2 linked regions of the Marinobacterium aestuarii genome follow. The protein of the gene in region 2 interacts with the protein of the main gene of each other region in a pairwise test. Links are inferred from orthologs where the notes say so. Each region holds a gene or a part of one and is shown on either strand. Other genes may lie near its edges.

The links.
Region 1: the proteins of A8C75_RS06170 (region 2) and tusA interact in binary tests that used the Escherichia coli proteins (3 or more experiments, as listed by UniProt). The link is inferred for Marinobacterium aestuarii from one-to-one orthologs.

Annotation. Positions count from the first base shown.
Region 1 is NZ_CP015839.1:2,983,166-2,986,754, forward strand. Bases 288-3,220 are described here. They hold tusA (sulfurtransferase TusA), read right to left. Parts: upstream 1,909-3,220; coding sequence 1,666-1,908; downstream 288-1,665. Other genes in these bases: trxC (thioredoxin TrxC), read right to left, coding at 360-797; A8C75_RS13075 (ProQ/FINO family protein), read right to left, coding at 1,070-1,660; A8C75_RS13085 (antibiotic biosynthesis monooxygenase family protein), read left to right, coding at 2,049-2,330; A8C75_RS13090 (alpha/beta fold hydrolase), read right to left, coding at 2,380-2,982. Also shown: A8C75_RS13065 (bifunctional diguanylate cyclase/phosphodiesterase), read left to right, coding at 1-215; ccoN (cytochrome-c oxidase, cbb3-type subunit I), read left to right, coding at 3,335-3,589. UniProt on the Escherichia coli protein: Sulfur carrier protein involved in sulfur trafficking in the cell. Part of a sulfur-relay system required for 2-thiolation during synthesis of 2-thiouridine of the modified wobble base 5-methylaminomethyl-2-thiouridine (mnm(5)s(2)U) in tRNA.
Region 2 is NZ_CP015839.1:1,388,432-1,392,370, reverse strand. The notes cover bases 322-3,261. They hold A8C75_RS06170 (IscS subfamily cysteine desulfurase), read right to left. Parts: upstream 2,429-3,261; coding sequence 1,214-2,428; downstream 322-1,213. Other genes in these bases: A8C75_RS06160 (RNA methyltransferase), read right to left, coding at 3,078-3,261; iscR (Fe-S cluster assembly transcriptional regulator IscR), read right to left, coding at 2,452-2,952; iscU (Fe-S cluster assembly scaffold IscU), read right to left, coding at 799-1,182; iscA (iron-sulfur cluster assembly protein IscA), read right to left, coding at 417-728; hscB (Fe-S protein assembly co-chaperone HscB), read right to left, coding at 322-396. In the rest of the region: more of hscB, read right to left, coding at 1-321; more of A8C75_RS06160, read right to left, coding at 3,262-3,815. UniProt on the Escherichia coli protein: Master enzyme that delivers sulfur to a number of partners involved in Fe-S cluster assembly, tRNA modification or cofactor biosynthesis. Catalyzes the removal of elemental sulfur from cysteine to produce alanine.

The DNA of each region.
Region 1 (3,589 bases), 1.6 Mb from region 2 along the record:
ACTACATCAAAATCGATGGCTCTCTGCTGCACGATATCGACAACGATGCCCAGGATCAGTTCTTCGTCAGCAGCCTGGTTAGCGTGGCCCACAGCCTGGATATTGCCGCCTACGCCGAGCGCGTCGAGCGCAGCAGCCAGCTGACTCAGCTGCTACGCCTGAAGATAGATGCCACCCAGGGCTTCCTGCATGGCACACCCAAGGCGCTGGAATAAGGAACCGGACTAAAGGTGAAAGTGAAAGTGAAAGTGAAAAGGGTGACTGGTGACTGGTGACTGGTGACTGGTGACAAGCATAAAAAAGGCGCTGCAATTGCAGCGCCTTTTTTATAACAAGCCAAAGCTTGCGGCTGTCACCCCTTAGCTGAATCTGCGCAACCAACGCTCAAATCCGGTGGCATCCATGGCACCCGCCTGGCGTCCCAGCTCCCGCCCACCCTTGAGCACCAGCAATGTCGGAATACTGCGAACAGCATAACGCTGCCCCAGAGCCTGCAATTTCTCGGTATCAACCTTGATAAAGCGATACTGCGGCTCCAGCCGCGAAGCCGTGGCAGCAAACACCGGCGCCATCATTTTGCAGGGCCCGCACCAGGATGCCCAGAAATCGACGACAACCGGAATATCGGACTGACCGACCAGCTTGTCAAAAGAGGCCACAGAATCAATGTCAACCGGGGCTCCGGCAAAGAGCGCCACCTTGCAGCGACCGCAGCGCGGCTTTTCAGCCAAGCGCTGCTCTGGCAGACGGTTGGTCACGAAACAGTGGGGACAACAGATGTTCAACGAATCAGACACGGCACATAACCCGGATAGACAGTTAACAACGCGTTGGGTCATGCACCGAAATTTCAACCGCACGCTGAAAGCCAGCCATCCCCGACATCAAACTTGCGATCAACAAGTGCCTAGGAGGCTGTCCGAGAATGCTGGCCGTAGCGAGAGCCGACTGATTTGAGCGGGTTTTTGCGGTGTTTTAAGGCGAATAGTGGTTCTATTTAACGCAAAACAGCACAAAAAACAGCCAGCTCAGGTGGCTCGCAGTAGGTTGAGTATTGTCGGACAGCCTCCTAGCGGCCCTTGAGGTTGACCAGCTGCTCGAGCTTGTTGCTCAGACGGTCGGATTTTTCCTTCTCGGCCTGCACCTTGCGCTGCTCCTGTTCGCGCTCGCGACGCTGACGGCTGATTTCCTTCAGCTTGCCTTTGGCGTGTTCGGCTTCCTGCGCGGAGACTTCACCGGAGGCTTCGCCCGCCAAATCGATACGGGCATTGCCCGCCTGCAGGCTGCGATAGTAGGACAGCGTACGCACGTAGGAAGCCAGCGCGCGCTTGATCTTGTTCTTGGCGATCTTCTCATCCGCCAGCAGATCTTCCTGAATACCAATCTTGAGCGGACGCACCTCTGTACGGCTGAACGCCTTGGGGTAGGTTTCCATCAGCAGCTTGAGCGCCGCCTGGTTTGCCACCCGGTTCTTGGAACGAGACTTGGTATTCTCGGTATTTGCAGTATTTTCGGTGCTTGCCACGTCGTTCACGGTTAGGCTCTCGGACTGTTGCTTCAGGGTATCGACGCGAACCTGTTCGCGCTGTTCGAGCATTTGATCCAGCTCGCCAAGCAACTGCTCGGTCTGCTCAATTACGGCATTTACATTATCTTTCATCGGGCTCAGCCGGCTCCCTTGCGTATCAGGTATCGGTACTGCTCATTTTCCACCTTCTGAGCCAGCAGCTCGTGCCCCAGAAAGGTACAGAATTTGGGGATATCGCGCTGCGTGGACGGGTCCGTGGCGACAATTTCAAGCACCTGCCCCACCTGCAGCTCGCGTACCCGGTTATGCAACAGCATGACCGGTTCCGGACAGAAGAGTCCGCAGGCATCCATCACCTGATCAGGTTTTATATTGCCCATTTATTCACCAGTTAATCTCGAACGCGGCCATTGTCGCAAATATGGCAGCACAGAGAAAGCCACAGAGGCATTGCGATTGGCCGCAAATTCATTACGCTTAAAACAGACTCCGCACATCACTGCCAAACAGGAGCAGTATCATGATTCGCGTCCTTATTGAGCGGCATATCGCCGACGACCTTGCCGATCACTACGAACAAGCCGCCCGGGCGACACTGACCGAGGCCATGCAGGCCCACGGATTCATCTCCGGCGAGGCCCTGCACAACAGCCAGGATCCTAACCATCGCGTGGTGCTGGCCACTTACCGCTCCATTCAGGACTGGCAGCGCTGGGCACGCTCAGCGGAACGTCAGGAAGCCATGGCGGTCATAAACCCGATGCTGATCCGCGAGGAAAAAATCACCATACTCGAGCATTGAGCGATAGTGCACGCACCACGTCACTCTGCCATTAGCCTGCAAAAAAGGATCAGAGCCCGGCCACCGTCGCAAAGACGCAGGCCAGGTGCTGCTCCTGGGTAAAGCCAGACGCCCTTCTGGGCTTCAGGTCATGATCCCCGTCTTCGAGCCAGTGCAACTGCAGCTGCGCCGACAACCCATAGGATTCCACCGCCTCCCGATTGCCCAGTGCATCCCGCGTACCCTGAAAAACATGCACCGGCAAAGGCAGCTCGGTTAGATGTTCGATGCGCGGCTGCTGCGGTTTTTTGACCGCGTAAAACGGATAGCCAAATACCAGCGCGCCACGCACATAGTCAGGCGCATTATCAAGCAGCATGGTAGCGACCCGCCCGCCCATCGACTTGCCCGCCAGCCACAGCGGCACGCCATCATTCAGTTCATCAATGCGGGCGCGAAAATACTCAAGCAGCTGCGGCATGCGATTGGGCGGCCGGCGCCGACCATCTTCACGCCTGGCCTGCATATAGGGGAACTCAAACCGCAGCACCTGATAGCCCGCGTCAGCAAGCCCCTGCGCCGCCGCCTGCATAAAATCGGAATCCATGGGCGCACCGGCACCATGGGCAAATAAAATGCGACCCTTGCGGGGCTGCCCATCCATTATAAACATTGAATCTCCCATTAATCGCCCGCCTGGAACATCTTGATTCAGATCAAACAAAGCACCGATTTATACGACTTTAGGCCTGATACACAGGGGTACAGTCAGACCAAAAAGCCTCAATTCGAGTCATTTATCGTCTTAGTTACGACTTTTTGACGAAAAAATTCTCAATATCTTTCAACGCGTTAAATATTTACGGTTCGCAAAGCAACGAAATCGAGTACAATCCGGCCGCGGAGTTTGGGTGCGACAATGTACCGCATCCAGCCAAGGCTTCGCATTGTAAACAAAGATGCGTTCCCAGATAATTGCCGCCGGAACGTTTTCCTTTTCACTAGCTTGTTGATGAGAGCCTGACATGAGCACAGCAACTGAACACCCAACATACAACTACAAGGTGGTACGACAGTTTGCCATCATGACGGTGGTATGGGGTATCGTCGGTATGGCCGTTGGGGTTCTGATTGCAGCCCAGCTGGTCTGGCCTGCACTAAATTTCGATACGCCCTGGCTGTCTTTCGGACGTATTCGTCCCCTTCACACCAATACCGTGATTTTCGCGTTTGGTGGTTCTGCCCTGTTTGCCACGTCTTACTACATAGTGCAGCGTACC
Region 2 (3,939 bases):
GGGCGCCATCATCTGCTCGACCCCCTCCCCCAGCGCAGCCAGTTCCGACTCGGGATCTGCATGCTGCGGCGCATCTTCGAGCCGCTCGCGCAGCTCCATCTGCTGCATCAGGAACACGGGATCCATGGGTGCACTGCTCTCGTTATGGGTATCAATACCCTGCAACTTGAGCAGGTACTGAGCCCGTAACAAGGACGCACGCAAGGTGGCATAGCCTTCATTGAGATAGGCTGTGTACTGTGCAGACAGTCGGCGTTCCTGGTCGGAAAGGTGGGCGAAGCGATCGGGATGGAGTTTCTTTTGCAGTTCAAGATGACGCTGCGACAGCAGCCCAAGATCTATATCAAAGACCTCGGGCAGGCCGTAAAACTCAAAGAAGTTTTGCTTGATATCCATGCGACTCCGGACGAACTGGATCAGACGTTAAAGCTTTCGCCACAACCGCATTCGTTACGCACGTTCGGGTTATTGAACTGAAAACCTTCGTTCAACCCTTCGCGTACATAATCCAGCTCTGTACCGTCCAGATAAATCAGACTCTTTGGATCCACTACAACCTTGACACCACTGGCCTCGAACACTTCGTCCTGTGCCTCGACGTCATCGACAAATTCAAGCACGTATGCCATGCCTGAACACCCCGTCGTGCGGACGGCCAGACGAACGCCTTCACCGTGCCCACGTTTTTCAAGATAGCCGACCACATGTTTGACAGCGGCCGGTGTCATGGTAATAGCCATAGGTCAATACTTCCCCGCGCCGCATGTTTCGCGGCGCCACAGCTGAATAGATGAAGCCTTACTTGCCCTGCTTCTGCTTGTAATCGGCAACCGCAGCCTTGATGGCGTCTTCAGCCAGAACCGAGCAGTGAATTTTCACCGGCGGCAATGCCAGCTCATCAGCAATCTGGGTGTTTTTCAGTTCAGCCGCCTGATCCAGCGTCATACCCTTGACCCATTCGGTCACCAGGGAGCTGGACGCGATTGCAGAGCCGCAACCGTAGGTCTTGAACTTGGCATCTTCGATAACACCGGTATCGCTGACCTTGATCTGCAGGCGCATTACATCGCCACAGGCCGGAGCGCCGACCATGCCGGTACCCACACTGTGATCCGCAGCGTCCATTTTGCCGACATTACGTGGATTTTCGTAGTGATCTATAACTTTTTCGCTGTAAGCCATGACTATATCCTCTTATTCGTCCGCAGCTGCCTTAGTGGTGAACCCACTCGACCTTGCTCAAATCAACGCCATCTTTAAACATGTCCCACAGAGGAGACAACTCTCGCAGCTTGCCTACCGCTCCGCGGATGTCCTGGATCACATGATCGACATCGTCTTCGGTGGTAAAGCGCCCGATGGAGAAACGGATTGAGCTATGTGCCATTTCGTCGTTCAGACCCAAAGCACGCAGTACATAGGAAGGCTCCAGGCTCGCCGAGGTGCAGGCAGATCCCGAAGACACCGCCAGATCCTTCAGCGACATCAGCAGAGACTCACCTTCAACAAAAGCGAAGCTGATGTTCAGGTTGCCCGGTACACGCTGAGTCAGAGATCCGTTTACATAAACCTCTTCCATATCCTTGACGCCCGCCAGCAGGCGATCACGCAGGGTGATCAGACGCTCGTTTTCAGCCGCCATTTCCAGCTTGGCGATACGAAACGCCTCGCCCATGCCTACGATCTGATGCGTCGCCAGAGTACCGGAGCGCATGCCACGTTCGTGACCGCCACCGTGCATCTGAGCTTCAATGCGAACACGCGGCTTGCGGCTGACGTATAGAGCGCCGATACCTTTGGGGCCGTAGACCTTGTGCGCCGAGAAGGACATCAGGTCGACCTTCAGCTTGCTCATGTCGATATCGACCTTGCCCGCACTCTGAGCGGCATCTACATGAAAGATGATGCCTTTGGCTCGAGTGATTTCACCAATAGCGGCGATATCCGTCAGGGTACCGACTTCATTATTCACATGCATCAGGGACACCAGAATGGTGTCTTCACGGATGGCGTCCGCAACGACCGAAGGCTCAATAATGCCTTCCTTGTTGGGGTCCAGATAGGTGACCTCGAAACCTTCGCGCTCCAGCTGACGGGCCGTATCCAGTACCGCCTTGTGCTCGATGCGCGAGGTGATGATGTGCTTGCCTTTCTTCTGATAGAAATGCACCGCGCCCTTAATAGCCAGATTGTCGGACTCGGTCGCACCGGAGGTCCAGACGATCTCGCGCGGATCGGCATTGATCAGATCAGCCACCTGGCGACGGGCATTTTCAACCGCTTCTTCGGCCTTCCAGCCAAACAGATGAGAGCGGGATGCAGGGTTACCAAAGTTACCCTCCATCGTCAGACACTCAATCATCTTTTCCGCAACCCGCGGGTCAACCGGGGTGGTGGCGGAATAATCCAGATAAATCGGCAACTTCATTCTCTATCTCCGGTACAAATCGGTTACACCGCCGCCTTGCGATCGGCAGGCGTTTTTTCACCCGTACTCATAATCAGCTGATCTACATAACGACGATCCTGCCGTTTGGCAACCTGCTGTACATCTTTGCGCTGAACCAGGTCCAGCAAAGTGATACTGCTCAGGAATGCATGAATCTGTTCGCTCAGGTCGCACCACAGATGGTGCGTCAGACAGGTTTGGCCCGACTGACAGTCACCGCTGCCGTGGCAACCCGTAGCATCAACCGACTCATTCACCGCGTCGATCACTTCGGCCACATTGATGTGTACCTGATCACGACTCAGCTGATAACCACCGCCGGGCCCTCGCACACTGCGCACCAGCTCGTTGCGTCTCAGCTTGGCAAACAGCTGCTCAAGGTAGGACAGCGAGATACCCTGACGCTCGGAAATATCGGCCAGACTGATCGGGCCTTTCCCTGCGTGCAACGCCAAATCAAGCATCGCTGTAACTGCATAACGGCCTTTGGTGGTCAATCGCATAAGCTTCCTCTCGACACCGGGCGACTCGTGCAAGCATTATGCAATAGCCTACAAAAACGGTCAACTATTTAACCTACTAAAACAGTCGGCTAATACGAACCCGACGCCAACAGCAGCACCACGTTTCAGCCACCGCCGACTTTCTTGTTCACCGCCGTCAGAATGCCACGCAGCACATTGACCTCGACCTTGTCCGGCACCGCACGCAACAAAAGGCGACGCAGCCGGGGCATCAACTGACGGGGATTGTCCGGATTCAGGAACTCGATATCAACCAGAGTGCTCTCCAGATGCTGAAACATCCGCTCAATCTCGCCACTGTCGGCCAGATCGATATCCCAGGGCGTACCCCAGCGCGGCTTCTCGACTGCGGCACCCGACAGCGCCATCATGCGCAACTCATAGGCGATAACCTGCACCGCAGCCGCCAGATTAAGCGAACTGAAACCCTCAACCGATGGGATATGTACATGCTGATGACAGCAATGCAGCTCTTCGTTGGTCAAACCCCGATCTTCGCGCCCGAAAACGATGGCAACACGCAGCTGCGGCTGCACTTCGGACACAATCGCCGCCATTTCCCGCGGGTCTATTACCGGCCAGGGTATGTGACGGCCACGGGCACTGGCTCCGATCACCAGATGACAGTCCGCCACAGCATCGGTGAGCTCAGGCACGATGCGGGCATTATCCAGCAGGTCGGTTGCGCCGGACGCACGCACCACCGCCGCCTCACTGGGAAAGTCATTGGGGGCAACCAGACAGAGGTCAGACAACCCCATATTCTTCATCGCCCTCGCCACGCCGCCAACGTTGCCCGGATGGGAGGTATTGACCAGCACAATGCGGATATTCTCGAGCATTTTTCGCGCCTGATAGGTTCAAGGGGGCGATATTTTAACAGAACAGGCCGTTTTAGGTGAATTAGTGTTCTTCCAGCGCCACAGTTTTTGTATAATGCCGGGTTTTGGCTCGCTACATATTAGG